DNA from 4 places in the Kitasatospora sp. NBC_01287 genome. Region 1 is predicted to be linked to each of the others. Evidence: riboswitches for the same ligand, from Rfam matches in the RefSeq annotation. Region 1 holds a riboswitch; each other region holds the start of a gene.
What was found. Region 1 has a riboswitch for cyclic di-AMP ahead of OG455_RS04820 (transglycosylase family protein). Riboswitches for the same ligand answer to the same signal wherever they lie in the genome.
Positions count from the first base shown of each region.

Region 2: it holds a riboswitch for cyclic di-AMP, as region 1 does, so the genes downstream of both, OG455_RS35015 (transglycosylase family protein) here and OG455_RS04820 (transglycosylase family protein) in region 1, are expected to answer to the same signal.
Region 3: it holds a riboswitch for cyclic di-AMP, as region 1 does, so the genes downstream of both, OG455_RS03345 (LysM peptidoglycan-binding domain-containing protein) here and OG455_RS04820 (transglycosylase family protein) in region 1, are expected to answer to the same signal.
Region 4: it holds a riboswitch for cyclic di-AMP, as region 1 does, so the genes downstream of both, OG455_RS18350 (M23 family metallopeptidase) here and OG455_RS04820 (transglycosylase family protein) in region 1, are expected to answer to the same signal.

Region 1 is NZ_JAPEPB010000001.1:1,189,006-1,193,205, reverse strand. It holds gene OG455_RS04825 (YchJ family protein) at 1-389, opposite strand, end outside; gene OG455_RS04820 (transglycosylase family protein) at 480-1,544, opposite strand; cyclic di-AMP (ydaO/yuaA leader) riboswitch at 1,547-1,708, opposite strand; gene OG455_RS04815 (hypothetical protein) at 1,958-2,545, shown strand; gene OG455_RS04810 (PPOX class F420-dependent oxidoreductase) at 2,733-3,158, shown strand; gene OG455_RS04805 (hypothetical protein) at 3,537-3,995, shown strand; gene OG455_RS04800 (hypothetical protein) at 4,124-4,200, shown strand, end outside.
Region 2 is NZ_JAPEPB010000001.1:8,193,195-8,197,394, forward strand. It holds gene OG455_RS35010 (LacI family DNA-binding transcriptional regulator) at 1-403, shown strand, start outside; gene OG455_RS35015 (transglycosylase family protein) at 886-2,088, opposite strand; cyclic di-AMP (ydaO/yuaA leader) riboswitch at 2,096-2,259, opposite strand; gene OG455_RS35025 (hypothetical protein) at 3,015-4,019, opposite strand.
Region 3 is NZ_JAPEPB010000001.1:846,428-850,627, reverse strand. It holds gene OG455_RS03350 (helix-turn-helix domain-containing protein) at 1-495, opposite strand, end outside; gene OG455_RS03345 (LysM peptidoglycan-binding domain-containing protein) at 786-1,682, opposite strand; cyclic di-AMP (ydaO/yuaA leader) riboswitch at 1,691-1,888, opposite strand; gene OG455_RS03340 (serine hydrolase) at 2,053-3,432, opposite strand; gene OG455_RS03335 (SAM-dependent methyltransferase) at 3,742-4,200, shown strand, end outside.
Region 4 is NZ_JAPEPB010000001.1:4,320,571-4,324,770, reverse strand. It holds gene OG455_RS18365 (TetR-like C-terminal domain-containing protein) at 1-254, opposite strand, end outside; gene OG455_RS18360 (alpha/beta fold hydrolase) at 254-1,078, opposite strand; gene OG455_RS18355 (YiaA/YiaB family inner membrane protein) at 1,256-1,546, opposite strand; cyclic di-AMP (ydaO/yuaA leader) riboswitch at 1,756-1,928, shown strand; gene OG455_RS18350 (M23 family metallopeptidase) at 1,941-2,849, shown strand; gene OG455_RS18345 (hypothetical protein) at 2,870-3,838, opposite strand; gene OG455_RS18340 (GNAT family N-acetyltransferase) at 3,882-4,200, shown strand, end outside.

The DNA of each region.
Region 1 (4,200 bases):
TCGTGGCGCACGAAGCGGCTGTTCTCGTGCATCGCGCCGGCGTGCCCGCGCTCCCGGTAGTGGGCGGTGAACTCGACCGTGCCCTCCTGGTGGAACGGGCCGCCCTCGGTGCTTCCCAGGATCTCCAGCCGCTGCCAGCGCAGCTCAGGGGCGTAGTCGACCTCCGCCGGCCGGGTCAGCGGGTGCCAGCTGCGCAGCAGGTAGGCGGTGTCCTCCAGCGCGAAGGCGCTGAACCGTGAGCGCATCAGCTGCTCGGCGGTGACCGCCGGGGCCAGGCCGCGGTGCAGCCGGCCGCAGCAGTCGGCGTAGCTCGCGGGCAGGCCGCACGGGCAGGCGGTGGGCTCGGCGGGGCGCTGGGTCGGGCGGGGCCTGGTGGCGCGTCGTGACATGTGTCCATTGTGACCGGCGGGGGTCGGTAGGGGGCCGGTGGGGGACCGGCGGTCGCAGCCCGGTGCCGGGTGGCACCGGGCTGCCGGGGATCAGGGCAGCTGGAGCTGCTGCCCGGGGTGGATCAGGTCGGGGTTGCCGCCGACCACGCCGAGGTTCGCCTGGTAGAGCTGCTGCCAGGAGTCGAGGTGGTGCTGCTGGGCGATGTCCCAGAGGTTGTCGCCGCTCTGCACGGTGTAGCCGGCGGCGGGGGCGCTCGGGGTCGCGGTGGGGGCGCCGGCTGCGTCGATGGCGCCGGCCGGCGTGCCGGGCGCGGTGGGCTGCGCGGGCGCCTGCGGGGCGGCGGACACCGGGGTGCCGGGTGCCGGGGCGGTCGGCACGGTCGCGGGCGGCACGGTCGGGGTGGCGGCGGGAGTGCCCGGCACCGGGGCGGCCCAGGTGGGGCTCGCGGGGGCGGGAACGCTGGACGCCGGCGTGCTGGAACCGGGCGCGGGCGTCGCGGTCGCGCCCGGGGCGGTGGGCGGGGCGGCGGGCGGCGTGCTCGGCGCCGGTGCGCTCGGGGCGGTCGGCGCGGTGGTGGGCGCGCCCGGGCTCGGCGGCGTCACCGGTGCGGTCGGCGGGGTGGGCGCGGTCGGCGCGCTGCTGACGGGCGCGGGCGCGCCCACCGGTGCGGTCGGGAGCGGATCGGTGGGCGTGGTGGGCGTGGTCGGTGCGGGCGCGGTCGGCGTCGGAGCGGGTGTGCTCACCGGCGCGGTCGGGGTGGGCGCGGCCGTCGTCAGCCCCGCCGTGGTCGCGCAGGTGCCCCAGATGGCCGGGCCCTGGGCGGCGAGCAGCTGCTCGGCCACCGCGATCTGCTGCGCCTGGGTCGCGTGCGAGGCCTGCGCCGCGTACTGGTCGCCGCCGTAGGTGAGCCAGTTGTCCTGGCTGAGCTGCAGGCCGCCGTAGAAGCCGTTCCCGGTGTCGGTGCTCCAGTTGCCGCTGGTCATGCACTGGGCGACGGTGTCCCAGGTGGCGGGGGTGGCCGCGTGCGCGCCGGTCGCGGTCAGCAGCGGCAGGGCCAGCCCCGCGCCGGCCACGGTCGCGACGGTCACCGCGCGCTCGGCCTGGGTGGGGCGGCGGTGGCGGCCCGGACCGGAAAAGACTCCGGATATGCCCATCGAACATCCCTCTCCGCACGCCTGCGAGGTGAGCTGTCGGGTTCGGACCGGGAGGTTGGCCCGGCCGTTCGCGGACGGATCCGGCGGACGGCTTCACCCCGAGCCGTACGGGGACGGCATCGAAACCTGGGTCCCCCGCCCCTGCCCAGAGGTGTGGTCGTGGTCCCGGGAGCGCGGTGGGCAGGACTCGGCGTTCCGGCCCCGGGTGCCCGCGCGGCGGCGGGTTGCTGGGGAGACTAGACGGATCATCACCTCGATAACAACCCCGCATCGCACACGTCACACGCGAATCACGGTCGCCGACCGATGCTCCGTACTGAGACCGTTCACGCTGGGTTGCGATTGGTTGCCGTGGTGTTTGCGGGGCGGCGTCGGCGAAATGCTGTGTCACTGGCCTGCCATAGCTTGCGGCCATGGGTGTCTACCTGGTCAGCATCAGCGCGGAGGAGTGGTTCGGTGGGGATGAGGACGGGTGGGGTGAGACGTCGGCAGCCCTGAACGCGGAGCTGGCGAAGCGCGGGACAGCGCCGTACGAGCCGGTGCCTGAGGGGGCGGACTTCGTCCGCGGCTCTGGCCAGTCCTTCGAGGAGAAGCTGATCCCCTCGATGGACGGGTTCACGGCTCTGTGCGAGGCACATCTGGAGCGGGAGGAGATCGAGACCGTCTGCGGCTGGACGGTCATGGTCCCGATCTCCCTGGAGGAGGACATCTGGCTGCCGGTCAGCTCCAGCTACACGGACGAGACGATGGTCGCGGGTGCTCCCCAGGTGCTGGGGATTGCCGAGCGGCTGGCCGCAGTGGTCGAGCTGCCTGCCGAGGTCCCGGAGATGTGCGACAACCTCGACCTGACGATGTGGTTCATGGGCGGGGCGGCGAAGGAGCTCGCCGCCGCGCGGCCGGGGCCCTGGGCGGAGGATCTCGACAGCACCTTCTACGTCGCGCTCCACCTGCGTGCGGCTCAGCATTCGCTGCGGCGGGGCTGTCCCATCGCATTCAGCTGACACCGCGGCTGACACCGCGGCGTAGCTACGGACGGTCACCCCGGGAACGCCGATCGGTACTGCGTCAGGTCCGCCGCTCCCGGCGGCGGTGATCGCGCCCGGACTCGCGTCCGCCGCCGCTAGGTTGGGAGTTGCCGGCGCGGACGAGCCGGTGCCGACCAGCTGATCAGCCGATGAGGAGAGGCCCATGGCCGACGAAGCCAAGATCCGCGAACTGTTCGCCGCCCAGATCACGGGCGTGCTGGTGACCCTGAAGCGGGACGGGCGGCCGCAGCTGTCCAACATCCGCTACGCCTACGACCCGGCGAAGGAGCTGATCCGGGTCTCGATCACCGCCGACCGGGCGAAGGCGAAGAACCTGGCCCGGGACCCGCGCGCCAGCCTGTACGCGACCACGCCGGACTTCTGGACCTGGGCGGTCGCCGAGGGCACCGCCGAGCTCACCCCGGTGGCGGCGGCCGAGGACGACGCCACCGTCGAGGAGTTGATCGACCTGTACCGCACCTTGGAGGGCGAGCACCCCGACTGGGACGACTACCGCGCCGCGATGGTCCGCGAGCGCCGCCTGGTGGTCAAGCTGCACGTCGAGCACCTGTACGGCCAGACTCCCTGACGGCCGTTCCCCAGCGGCCCGAGGGACGCCCCCGGGGGTCCGACGGCCGTTCCCGGGCGTCCCGACGGCCGGGCGGGGCGCCGGAGTCCGGCCCGCTCGGCCGCCCGGGTTTGCCCGATCGGCGGACACGGCACCGCGCGCCGCAGCACGATGAAGGGGCGCGCCCCCGACCGGGGAGCGGCGGTCGCATCGGGAACGAGGTGGGGCTGTGCACGAGTTGGAGCCTGCCGTCGAAGGGGCGGAGGGTGAGCCGCACTGGTGGTGGGAGGTCGACGCCGCCCTGCTGGGCAAGGCGCCCGCCCTGGACGTGGCGATGCACTGGGCCCAGGGGCTGACCGGTTGGGCCGCCGGACACGATCCCCGGGTGGCGGGTGGCGGGTGGCGGGCGGCGACCTGGAGGCGGTGCGGACCCTGCTCGGCCTGGCCGTCTACCGCGCCGCCCAGAGCGAGGCGGTCACCGACCCGGGCCGGATCCCCACCCTGCTGCCCCTGCTCGCCCTCGCCCGCGGTGCGGCCAGGAGCACCGCCGAGGCCCGCCCGCTGGGCTACGGCAACCGGGGTCGGCTGCGGCTGGCGGACCGGGCCCGGCTGCGCGCCGTGCTGGACGACCCGGACCCGGCGGCCTTCGAGGGGCTGCGCAAGGAGACGGTGCTGGTCCTGGTGGCCAACACCGACCACGCGCGCACCGAGCTCTGCCGGCGGTCCAACAGCCCGAGCGTCTGGAAGGACCGCCCGCTGATCACCATCAACGCGCGCGAGCCGCACCTGCCGCGCCGCGGGCCGCTGCCCTGGGACTGGTACAGCACCGGCGGCGGGGCGCCGGAGGCCGAGCGTTAGCGGCGTACCGACCGACCTGGCACGAGCGCCCCGGCGGCGGCCGGTCCGGGGCCTTCCCGTACGCTCGGGGGCTCGCGGGCCGAACGGCTCTGGCCTGCGGCGGAACAGCACAAGGGGAGGCCGGAACGATGAGCGCCGACGACGTGTGGCGGGCGCCGGACCCGGACGGCGGGCCTGACCTGGCCGGCGGGCCGGAGCCGAAGGA
Region 2 (4,200 bases), 7.0 Mb from region 1:
GCTCGGGCTCGGGGCCGAGCAGGTCGAGGAGTTGGTGCACCACACCCTCTTCACCGTCGAGGGCGGTCACGCGGCCGCCGGTGTGCTGCTGGACCGAGGCTGCACCGCGATCATCTGCGGCAGCGACCTGATGGCGCTCGGCGCGATCCGCGCGGTGCGTCAGCGCGGCCTGAGCGTGCCCGGCGACGTCTCGGTGGTCGGCTTCGACGACTCGCCGCTGATGGCCTTCACCGACCCGCCGCTCACCACCATCCGCCAGCCCGTCGAGGCGATGGCCATCGCGGCGGTGGACGCGCTGCTGGAGGAGGTCGGCGGGGAGTCGGGCCAGCGCGCCGAGTTCATGTTCCAGCCCGAGCTGGTGGTGCGCGGCTCCACGGGGGCCCGCGCGCACCGCGGGGAGTAGCCGGCCGCACGGGCGCCGCCACCGGGCGGCGCGGCGCGGCACGGTGGCACCGCACAGCACTCGCGACGGCACAGCACTCACGACGGCACAGCACTCGCGACAGCACAGCACTCACGACGGCACAGCACTCACGACGGCACGGCGCCGCGGGTTCCGAGCGGACCCGCGGCGCCGTGCCGTGCTGCGTGCCGAGTGCTGCGTACGCGCGTGCCGGGCGGGCGGGTCAGCCGTCGGTGTCCGGCGTGCTGTCCACCACGGCCGCGGGTCCCCTTCGCGGTCGGTGCGGGCCGCGGCACGCACCGGCACGCCCGAGGGCCGTCTCCCCTGGGGGGAGACGGCCCTCTTGGCTGCCCTGCGGTTGCGATCGGCGGGGCCGATCGGCACATGTCCGTCCGTGTGCGTACTTCACTACGTCCACGGCATCGCGTACTTCACTACGCGTCGGTCACCACGCGTACTTCACTACGCGCGCGCCGGCTGGATCAGACCCGGCCGGCGAAGTCCGGGGCGTAGTTGGCGATGGTCTCGTACTTCACGCCCGCGCTCGGGTTGGCGGCCTCGACGAACTGGCCGTTGCCCACGTAGATGGCGACGTGGTAGACGCCCGAGTCCTGGCCGTTGTTCGACCAGAACAGCAGGTCGCCCGGCTGCAGGCTGTTCATCGACACCGGGGTGCTGGCGGCGGCCTGGTCGGCGGCGACGCGCGGGATGGAGATCCCGGCCTTGGCCATCGCCGCCTGGGTCAGGCCGGAGCAGTCCCAGCCGCCGTTGCCGGTGCCGCCGTAGATGTAGGCCTGGCCGACCTGGGACTCGGCGAAGCTGATCGCCGCGGCCATCGAGCCGCTCGCCGCCGGCGCGCTGGTGGCGCTGCTGGTGGCGGCGGTGGTCTGGGCGGGCACGGCCGGGGCCGGCGCCGGTGCCGGTGCCGGGGTGCTGGCGGGAGCGGAGGTGGTGGTGCCCTGCGAGCCGCCCAGGGACAGGTGCTGGCCCGGGTAGAGGACGTCGGGGCCGTGGGTCAGGACCGACTTGTTGAGGTCGTAGAGCTTCTGCCAGCCGCCGTCCACGTGGTGGGCGTTGGCGATGGTGGAGAGCCAGTCGCCGGCCTGCACGGTGTAGCTCTGGTCGCCCTGGGAGTGGTTCCAGTGGCCCCAGCTCCCGTGGCTCGAGGAGCCCTGGTCGGAGGAGCCCTGGGTCGAGCCGCTCTGCGCCGGGGTGCTCTGCGCCGGGGCGCTGGGGGCGGGGGTGCTCGGCGCCGGGGTGCTGGTGCTGCCGGTGGAGGAGGAGCCGGTGTTGACGACCGGGGCGGGGCCGCCCTGGGTCAGGCCGGCCTGCACGGAGCAGACGGGCCAGGCGCCGGGGCCCTGGTCGGCGAGCACCTTCTCGGCGACGGCGATCTGCTGGTCCTTGGTGGCCTGGTTGGCCTGCGCGGCGTACTGGGTGCCGCCGTAGGCGGCCCAGGTGGAGGCGCTGAACTGCAGGCCGCCGTAGTAGCCGTTGCCGGTGTTGATGCTCCAGTCGCCGGTGCTCTCGCACTGGGCGACCTTGTCCCAGGTGGAGACCGAGGCGGCGGAGGCGGTGGTGGCGGTGATGCACGGCAGGCTCAGGCCGAGGCCCAGCAGACCGGTGGCGGCGATCACCCGGCGGGTGGTGCGGGACGGACGGGTCGTGCCGGTGGTGGGCAGCATAAAGACGCGATCCTCTCCTACGCCTGCGAGGTGAGCTGTCGGATTCGGACTGGAGTTGCCCGGCCGCGCTGCTGCGCGGCTTCACCCCTAGCCCCGATCACCGGTCCGAAGACCGGCGCCTGGGCGGCTTACCTGGTTCCCCCGCTCCTGCCGTGGCTGCGTTTTCGCGCTGCCAGCGCGGTCGGTGGCAGGACTAGGCGTCCGGCGCGCTGGGTCCGTGTGACCACGAACGGGGAGCACGTTAGACAGAGATAAGTTGAAATCGCAAACAGCTGTGATGGCCATCACACCGGCTCCACGAGTGCTTCAAGATCGCCCCGGAGTGACAGCTGAGGGGGTGTCGGGGGAGTGAGGCTCCCGGCGTCGGCAACTGGCCCGCCGGGCACGGAAGGTGCTGGCCCCTCAGGCGCTCGGACGCTGATGGGCCGTCCGTTCCGCGGGGTCGGCGGCGGCCGGGTGAGCAGAGAAATTCACTGCCGGAGACGGGTCGGCGAGCGGGGTGGGAGTCCGGTGGGGCGCGGGGCGGTGTGACAGGTCGACATCAACTGAATGTCCGATTTGCCCCTTCTGTCACTCCGTCAGGACGACGCCGCGAACCGCTCCCTGCCGCCCCCTCGGCCGCGGCCGTGGACGCCCCCGCTTGTCATCGGTTCGTCATCTGCTCGCCACCTCGCCGGGGCCGGGCGGGGCCGGGCGGGGCCGCGGGGGTAGCCCGCCGGTGGCCCGCCGATCGTCTGTCGACCGTCTGCCGAGCGCCCGTCGGAGCGCCGTCCAAGCGGCTGTCGAGTGCCCGTCGGAGCGCTCGTCGAGGAGCCGGAAGCGCGGACCAGCCGCCCGGGGGCACGCCACTGGCCCTGTCCCCGGTGTTCACCGTGGACAGGGCCAGGAGCGGTCCTGCTGAGTGTGTGCCGCGTTCTCCTACCGCGTCACTCGCCCGCGTCGGCCTCCTCGGCGAGCGCCCGCTCGGCGGCGGCCAGCTCCGCGGCGGCACGCTCGGCCGCCTCCTCGGCGGTCGGGGCGGGCAGAGCGGCCAGGTACGACGAGGCGATCAGCTGACCGATCGTCGGGTAGGCGCCCAGTGCGGCGGCGCTCGGGCAGCCGGTCTCCTCGGCGGCGGCGACCAGCAGCTCTTCCTCGACCTCGGGGCCGATCACCAGCGGCGCCAGCGCCGGGCGCTGCGAACCGGTGGCCCGCAGGTGCTCGACGGCGGCGGCCACCGACCCGGGCACGTCCAGCGCGGCCGCCACCACCGGCACCGCCAGGCGGGCCGCGAGCAGCACGCCGGTGATCCCGGCGGCATCGGCGGCGGCCTGGCCGCCGACCGTGGTCAGCACCACGCCGTCCGCCGCGGTGGTGATGGCGAAGAGTCGGGCGCGGTCGGCGCGGGCCAGGCCGGCCTCGGAGAGTCGCACGTGCACCGCCTCCGCCAGCAGCGGGTGCGGGCCGAGCGCCTCGGTCGGCAGCGCGCCGGTTTCGGCGGCCAGGGAGTGCAGGTCCGTCAGGTAGTCGTGCGGGCCGGGCAGCAGCGGCACCAGCACCGGGGCCGGGCGGCCGGCCTCCAGGGCGCCGGCGATCAAGCCCTCGACCGTCGCGGTCGGCCAGAACCGCGGGTGTGCGTTCGTTTCGTTCGGTTCGGCGCCCTCGTCCGCGTTCGCGGTCGGCTCGCCCTGGTACGGGTCCTGCTCCGCCGCCGGGGCGGTGGGCAGCCAGCCGGCGGCGACCTCGATGCCGGGCTGCTCGCCGCGGATCACCGAGACCAGCTCGTTCACCAGCGCGACCGCGGCCGGGGTGGCCACGGCGGGCACGGCGAGCACGAGTGCCGGTGCGCCGACCGGCACCTCCGGCCTCTCGGGCCGACGGTGGCGCCCCCGCGCGCGGGAGCCTGGCGTGCGGACGGGCAGTGGTGCGCCCGGGATGGCTGCAGTGCTCATGCCGGAGATCGTAGGACATGCGCGTGATCGCCCCGCATCCGGCCGGGCCTCCTCGCGCGTCATAGAAGGGGAGGGGGCGGTGCCGTGCGGGCCGCCAACCCGGACAAGCCGCGGCAAAACCCTCCCCGCCTGGTGCTGATGTGACGGAGTGTGAGGGTTTGGCTGCGAAGTTGATCACCGG
Region 3 (4,200 bases), 340 kb from region 1:
CAGCCGGTCGAGCAGGGCTGCCAGCGCGCTCGCGCGACCGGCGAACCAGCGGGCGTCCTGTGGCCCGAAGGCGGCCAGGCCCAAGTACGGGCAGGGGAGGTCGGGCTCGGCCGGCACCGCCCCGGAGGGCGCCCCGGGCACGAGGACCATCGGCGCGGGGGGCACCGGCGCGGGGGGCACCGGCACGGGGTGCATCGGCACGGGGGGCACCGGCACGGTGGGTGCGACCTCGGCGTCGGCCACGGGGTCGGCGAGGCGCAGCAGTGCGCCCTGGGCGTCCAGCAGCGCGTCGCAGCGGCGGGCCAGATCGGGGCCGGCCGGCTTGCCGCCGTTCTCGATCTTGCTGAGATAGCCCTTGCTGTAGTGCAGCAGTCGGGAGAGCGCGCTGAGCGAGAGGCCGCGCTCGGTCCGAAGACGGCGCAGCTCGGCGCCGAACTCCGGCTGCGGGGCGGCGGACGGGTGGACGGGATGCCCCGTCGGCGGAAGCCGGTCCATGCGTAACCCCATGACGGCCTGTCGGATCTACCGGTTCTGTCATCGACAGGTTACCGGCTGTGATGGGGTCCTCCCGGCATCCCGGATCGGGATACCGCAGATCCGATGCCGAGGGTCCACCCCCGCAGATCCGACCCCCGCAGATCCGGCGCCGGGAGCCGACGCCGAGCGGCCGACACCGAGCAGTGGCCGCCGAGCAGTGGCCGCCGAAAAGCCGCCGGCCGGTCGGCAGGTGGAGGACCTGTCGACCGGCCGGGCGGTTCAGCTGCGGCTGGTGATCACCGGAGTGATCAGTACGCCGAGTGGGTCTGCCAGAAGGCCCACGCCTGGTTCGGGCTGCCGTACGTGGTGTTCATGTACTGCAGCGCCCACTTGAGCTGGGTGGCGGGGTTGGTCGCCCAGTCGGAACCGGCCGATGCCATCTTGTTGCCGGGCAGGGCCTGCGGCAGGCCGTAGGCGCCGGAGCTCGGGTTGGTGGCGGTGACGTTCCAGCCGCTCTCGTGGGTGATGATCTGGTCGAACGACGCCAGCTGGTCGGCCGGGACGATGGAGGCGGCGAGCGCCTGCAGCGAGCCCGGGCTGTTGTCGGTCGGGGCCGTGACGGCGGCGGCGGGCGCGGCCGGAGCGGCGGCCTGGGTGCTGGTGCTGGTGCTCGGCGCGGCCGGGGCGCTCTGCTGCTTGGCGGGCGCGGCGGCGGCCGGGGCCGGGGCGGCCTGCGGGGCAGCGGCGGCCTGGGCGTCGCCCAGCACCAGGTGCTGGCCGGGGTAGAGCACGTCCGGACCCTGGTTCAGCACGGACTTGTTCAGGTCGTACAGCTTCTGCCAGCCGCCCTGGACGTTGTGGGTGGTGGCGATCTTGGAGAGCCAGTCGCCGCTCGCCACGGTGTAGCCGGCCGGCGCGGCGGCGGGGGCCGGGGTGGCCTGCGCGGCAGCGGCGGGCGCGGCCGGGGCCGGGGCGGAGGTCCGCTGGACCGGAGCCTGCTGGTGGGTGGCGGCCTGGGGAGCGGTGTAGGCGTGGCCGGCACCGTGGTGGTGGCCGTAGCCGCCCTGGTGGAGCGGGGCCGCGCTGGCGCCGGTGGCGGCGATCACGGGCAGGCCGGCGCCGACACCGGCGACGACGGCGATGGCGACGGCGCGCTTGATGGTGGCGCGGCTGGGCAGGCTGGAGCGACCGTTGACGGACAGCATGAAAAAGCGTTTCCTCTCCCACGCCTGCGAGGTGAGCTGTCGGATTCGGGCTGGAGTTGCCCGGCCGCGCAATGCGCGGCTTCACCCCAAGTCCCACCCGGAGAAATCCGGGTGGGACGACTTACCTTGGGTCCCCCGCCCCTGCCGTGGTGCTTTGGATGCACGTGCCCGCTCCGTCCGGCGGCAGGATTCGGCGTTCCGGAGAGCGGGGTTCGTGTGAAGACGAACGAGATGCACCGTAAGCGGGTCGAAGGTCCTATCACAAGCCGATGTGAGGTGTCTCATGTTCGGCTTCGCGACAGGCTTTCCGATTCCCGCGTGATTCCCTTCACAAAGCGGGGCCGTTATCTCCCCGTGATTTGATAATCCGTCAGCCCGCGTGCCAGCCCAGTGGGTCGACGCCGCCCGGCACGGCCCCGGCCGGGTCGTAGGGGGTGCGGGTCAGCACGAAGCTGCCCAGGTCGAGGTGGCTGACCGAGCCGTCGTCGGCCCGCACGACGCGCAGCGTCTCCCCGGCGTAGTAGCCCTCCAGGCCGATCCAGGTGCCGTCGGACTCCGGCTGGAAGGCCGAGCTGCGCGCCTGGCTGCCGAGCGCGGTGAGTTCCAGGACCTGGCCCGCCCGCAGGTGCAGGGCCAGCGCGGTGGGCCCCCAGTACCAGGGCCCGGTCAGCGCGAGCAGCTCCGGATCGGCGTCGGTGAACGGGCGCCAGGGCTCGGGGATGCGCGGTTCGCGCTCGGCAACGATGGCGACCAGGTCGATGGCCACGTCCCAGACCGCCGCGCTGGCCGTCACGTTGGTGAGCGTGACGGCCGCCACATCGTCCTCCGGGCTCAGCCAGAGGCCGGCCAGGAAGCCGGGCATCGAACCGCCGTGGCCGATCAGCAGCCGGCCGTCCCGGCGCAGCAGCTGCAGCCCGAGCCCGTAGCAGGCGGTCCAGTCGCCCTCCGGCGCGCCGGCCGGCAGGCGCATCTCGGCGAGCGTGGCGGGGGCGAGCACCTTCTCGGCGCCGCCCGCGGCGGTGCCGGCCAGGAACGAGGCCCAGCGGGCGAGGTCGGCGGTGGTGGACCAGAGCTGGCCGGCCGGTGCCATCAGGGCGGTGTCGGTGAGCGGCTCGGGGAGCATCACGTCCGCCCACGGGTGCACCGCGAAGCCGCCCGCGTGCGGGGCCTGCGGCAGCAGCGTGGTGCGGGTCAGGCCGAGCGGCTCCAGCACCTCCTGGCGCAGCGCCTCGCCCCAGGGCAGGCCGCGGACCTTGGCCACCAGTGCGCCGAGCAGTGCGTAGCCGGTGTTGGAGTAGTGGAAGCGTTCGCCGGTGGCGTGCCGGAACGGCTGGTCCTCCAGCAGGTGGCCCAGCTCGGGGCGCAGCTCGCCGGCGGTGCGCTCCCACCAGGGGCCGGGCGTCTCGGCGGCCAGACCGCTGGTGTGGCTGAGCAGTTGGCGGATGGTGGCGCCGCCTGCGGCGGTGTCGGGCAGGTGCTGCTCCAACGGGTCGGCCAGGTCGATCAGGCCTTCGTCGCGCAGCCGCATGACCAGGACCGCGACGAAGGTCTTGGTGATCGAGCCGATCCGGTACTGGACGTTCTCGTCCGGTGCGTGACCCTCGATCATGCTGCGGGCGCCGGTCCACACCAGGTGGCCGCCGCGAACCACCGCGGCGGCCAGGGAAGGGGTTCGGCCCTGCGCCTGGCCGACGGCGACGCGGCGCAGCAGTGCCCGTCGGGTCCCGGGCAGGAGTTCGGGTGCGGTCAGGGCAGGGGGTGACAGCTCGTCGGCTCGCTGCTCGTTGAAGGGCAACTCGGCGGCCGGGTCGGTCATCTGAACTCGCATTCGCAGCTGGGACGGGGGCAGCGGCACGCGCTGGACCGCTCGACCTTACCGGGGCCGACCCGACGTTGCGCGGCATTAAATCCGACTCGTTCGACCGCGCCGCGCGCCCGCCACCGACCGCGCCGCGCGCCCCCGTCCATGGTCGCCCCGCCCCTGCCCCCGCCGCTGTTCGAACGCCCGCTATGCTGCACCCGGCCGCCCGGCAGGCGGGCCCGGCGCAAGGGGGAGACGGTGCAGCAGTCCGATCAAGGCAGCGATCTGACGGATCTTCAGACAAGCCGCCCGCACCCTGCCCGGATCTACGACTACTGGCTCGGTGGCAAGGACAACTTCCCGCCGGACCGGGAGGCGGCCGAGCACGCGATCAGCGTCTCGGCGGACATCCCGGCCGCCGCCCGGGAGAACCGCGCCTTCCTGCGCCGGGCGGTGCAGCTGGTCGCGCGGGCCGGGATCCGGCAGTTCATCGACATCGGCGCGGGCCTGCCCTCGCCCGGCAACGTCCACCAGGTGGCGCAGGACGTCGACCCGCTGGCCCGGGTGGTCTACGTGGACAACGACCCGATCGTGCTCACGCACGGCCGCGCGCTGCTCTCCGACAACCGCACGACCACGGTGCTGACCGGGGATGTCCGCGACCTGGACGAGCTCTTCGAGCGTCCGGAGCTGCGCGAGTTGGTGGACCTCGACGAG
Region 4 (4,200 bases), 3.1 Mb from region 1:
GCGGCGATCGCGGCATCCCCGGTCAGTCCGGTGATGGCCTGCTCCAGCCGGGCCCCCAGGTCGGCGGTGACCCGGATGCCGACCAGCCGGCGCAGTCCGCCCAGGCCGCCGGGCACGTGCTTGTAGAGCGAGGGGGCGGCCACCTTGGCTCGCAGGGCCACGCCCGCCAGGGTCAGGGCCTCGGGGCCCTCGGCGTCGATCAGTGCGAGCGCGTGGTCGACCACCAGGTCGGGGGTGAGTCCGGCGCGGGGCATCAGGCCACCTCGGCGAAGAAGGGGAGCAGGGCGTCGGCGGTGGCCTGCGGGTAGTCCGCCATCGGGTAGTGCCCGGCACCGTCGATCATCACCTTACGGGCGTTCATCACACTGGCTTGACGGTCCGCGACCATTTCCGGGTTCGGGAAGTCGGGGTCCTTGCTGCCCATCACCACCAGCACCGGGCAGCGCAGCTCCTCGGCCCAACCGGTCGGGCCGGCGTCGCCGCGGACCTGGCCGCGGGTGGCCCGGCGCCGGCCCGGGGTGCGCAGCGCGGCCACCAGGCCGGCCACGTACCGCTCGTGGTCGGCGGGCTTGGTGGTCGGCATGGCCATCTTGTTCAGGTAGTAGCCCCAGGCCTTCGGGAAGGCGATCACCACGGAGCCGAGCAGGTGGACCATGGCGCGGGTCAGCAGGCCGGGGGCCGGCTGCTCGACGAAGGCGTCCAGCAGGACGACCCCGGCCACCCGCTCCGGCGCCAGCGTGGCGGCCCGCACCGCGGTGGCGCCGGTGTAGGACTGGCCGACCAGGGTGGCCCGCGTGAGGTCCAGGTGGGCCAGCAGCGCGACCACGTCGGTGGCGACCGCGGCGGGGGAGTAGTCGTCCCAGGTGATGGAGGACTCGCCGAAGCCCCGGAGGTCCATGGTGATCACCCGGTGCCCCGCGGCGGTGAGCAGCGGCCGCAGGTGCCGGTAGGCGGCGCGGGAGTCGAGCATCCCGGGCAGCAGCACGACCGGGGTGCCCGGGCCCGCGGTGTCGTCGAAGGCGATGGTGCCGCCGGGGAGCTGCAGGTACTGGGTCTGCGGGGTGGTGGTGGCGTTCATGGGGTGGACCTCCTGGTCCGGCGTGCGGTGGGCGCCGGCCCCTTGCCGACACCCACAAAGCTATGGCTAATAGCCTTAGCCGTCAAGTTCTGCCCGCGCCCGCGTCCGCCTGCCCTCGCCCCACCTGTCCGCGCCCCGCCTGCCCGCGCCCCTGCGTCTCCTCGCCCGCCCGCGCCCTCAGAGGCCGTCGGCCCGGAACGGGTCGTGCTCGGCGAGCAGCTTCTCCAGTCGGGCCTGGTCGACCCGGGTGACGATCTCGCCGGCCTCCTGACGGTCGCGGACCACTTTGGCCAGCGTGAAGGCGGAGGTGGTCGCGTAGAGCAGGCCGAGGGCGAGGAAGGCGCGCATCCAGGAGCTCACCGGGAGACAGGCGATTCCGACCGAGAGCCCGCCGAGGGAGAGCGCGAAGGAGAGGATCGCCTGGAGGTAATAGGCGGACGTGGTCCGCGGCTGTACCGAGGAAGTCATACCCGAAGGATTGCCAACTCCCGTGTTCGGCACATGAGTACGGCTACTCAGATCGGCGCTCGGCGAGTGGGTCCGAGGCTCCTGTTATGACGGGAGCATGACGCTCAATGAGTGTGACAATCCGATCGGAGCGGGCTTGGAATCACGGCCTCCTGGGATTAACGTTTGATAACGCAGCGCGGTCGGCAACGCCGTACCCGAAACGGCACCGTGCGCCGTCGCCTAATCCAGGACTCGGCCCACGGGCCGGGCCGGGAGCCGGGGAACCACGTTCCTTGGGGTGAATCGGCTCGACCCAGGCTGTAAGCGCCCAGGTCGGACCGTAGGAGACCTTCCTGCTCCGAACCCGTCAGCTAACCCGGTAGGCGCGAGGGAAGGAAAGGAGCGCGCCCCCGTGGCGTTGACGCACCCCCCGGAGAGCCGCCTCGAGGCGAGCGGTACCGGACTGCTCGACCACCCCGGCATGACGGCGGAGGCCGCCCGGCACCGGGTGCCCCGCCAGGCGCGGGTCGGTGCTCCAGCCCTCGGTGTCACCGCGATGGCCGCCGCGCTCGGCGCCACCGGGCTGACCGCCGGCGCGGCCGCCGCTGCCACCCCGAACCCGGCGCCCGCCGCTCCGATCGCCGCCCCGGACGGGACGCCGGCCGCCACGGACGGTGCCGCCGACCCCGGCCTGGCCCTGGCCGCGCGGATCCAGCAGCAGGCGGACAGCCGCACCGCCACGGAGGAGGCCGCGCGCCTGGAGGCGGCCAACGAGGCGGCCGCCAAGCGGGCCGCGCAGCAGGCCGTCCAGGTCCGGCAGGCGCCCGCCGCCGCCGACGCCGAGGCCGCCGCACCCCGGGCCGAGCCGTCCGCCGAGGCTCCGGCCCTGGCGGTGCCCCAGCCGGCTGACGTCCAACTGCCGCTGACCAAGTACACGTTGAGCGCGCTCGGCCAGGCCGGCGGGCACTGGGCGCAGCTGCACACCGGTCTCGACTTCGCCGCCCCAGCCGGCACCCCGGTCACCGCGGTGGCCGGCGGGCAGGTCAGCTCGGCGGGCTGGTCCGGCGCCTACGGCTACCGGGTGATCCAGACCCTGCCGGACGGCACCGAGCTCTGGTACTGCCACCTCGCCACGATCGCCGTCCCGGCGGGCCCGCTCGCGCAGGGCGCGGTGCTCGGTACGGTCGGCGCCACCGGCACCATGGCCGCCCCGCCCGGCGCGGGCCCCGCCGGACCGCGCCTGCGCCTGGAGGTCCGCCCCGGTGGCGGCGCCCCGGTCGAGGCGGCCGGCTGGCTGCACGCCCACGGCGTCACCCCGTAGCGTCCGGCTGCCGCCCGGCGTCACCCCGTGGCGTCGGGCGGCTCCGTGGTGTCCGGCCACGGCGCGGTGTCCGGCTGCTCGGTGGTGTCCGCCGCCCCCGGCCAGTCACCGAGGTCCGGCAGGTCCACCAGCCCGCGCTTGACGATGTAGCCGTCCACCTCGGCGGCCCCCGGCTCCGGGGCCAGGTCCTGGTACTCGGTCAGCAGCAGCGCGGGCAGGCCGGGAACGGTCCACTCGCCGAGCAGCCGCAACGCCTCGGCCTGCACCGCCGCCTCGAAGGCCGGGAAGTCGCCGGCCAGTTCGGGTGGCATCGGCAGGCCCAGCGCGGTGCGCCCGGCCAGGTTGCGGTAGCTGCGCTGCATCAGGCGGTTCTCGACCAGCAGCCGGGCGCCGTCGGTGGCCATCCCGATCGACAGCAGCACGCCCTCGGTCCAGCCGGCCGCGCCCTCGGGCTGGTCGAGGTCGGCCAGCTGTGCGAACGCCTCGATCCGGTCCTGCTCGGGCAGCGCCCGGAAGCCGTCCAGCCAGGCCCGCACGGCGTCCGGCCCGGCGGCGGCCACTCCCGCCTCGCGCAGCAGCAGGGTGTAGAGCCGGGGCCAGGTGAGCAGGTGCGGCTGGCGCAGCAGCCCGGCCAGCAGCTCGCCCTGCCAGTCGGCCTCCTCGCGCAGGCGCTGCTGCCGCTTGGCGTTGAGCCGCTTGGCGGCCCGCTGATGGTCGATCAGCAGCCGTACCGCCGCGCCGTAGGCCAACGGGGACTGCTCGGCGGGCGGCTGGACGTAGAGGTGGATCCGCTCGTACAGCAGCTCCTGGAGCAGGTCCGAGGTCAGCACGGGGAAGCCCTCGCGCAGCTGGGCGTCACCCAGTTCGAGCAGTGTCAGCACCGCGTCCACCGCTGCCGCGGGGACCGGTTCGAGGCCCTGCTCCTGGGCCCATCGCAGCAGCTCAGCGGTGTGCGGTCGGGGTGCGAGCCGCAGGTCTTCCTGGTCCATGGCAGGTACGGTAACCGCTCGCGGGCGCACTACCGTACCTGCCATGCACCCCGTCCTGCTCACCGGACCGCGGCTGACCATCCGCGAGTTCCACCACGTGCCGCGCGACATCGACGCCCTGCACGCGATCTTCGGCGATCCCGAGACCGCCCGCTTCCTGCCCTTCGAGCCGCGGGACCGGGAGGACTGCGCCGACCAGGTGGCCCTCTACCTGGAGGAGGCGGAGAACCACCCGCGCACCGTCTACCGGCTGGCCGTCACGCTGACCGAGGAGGGCGAGGACGCGGTGCCGCTGGGCAACGCGGTGCTCGGCGTGGAGGGCGTGGAGAGTCAGCGTGCGGCCTTCATCGGCTACGCGCTGC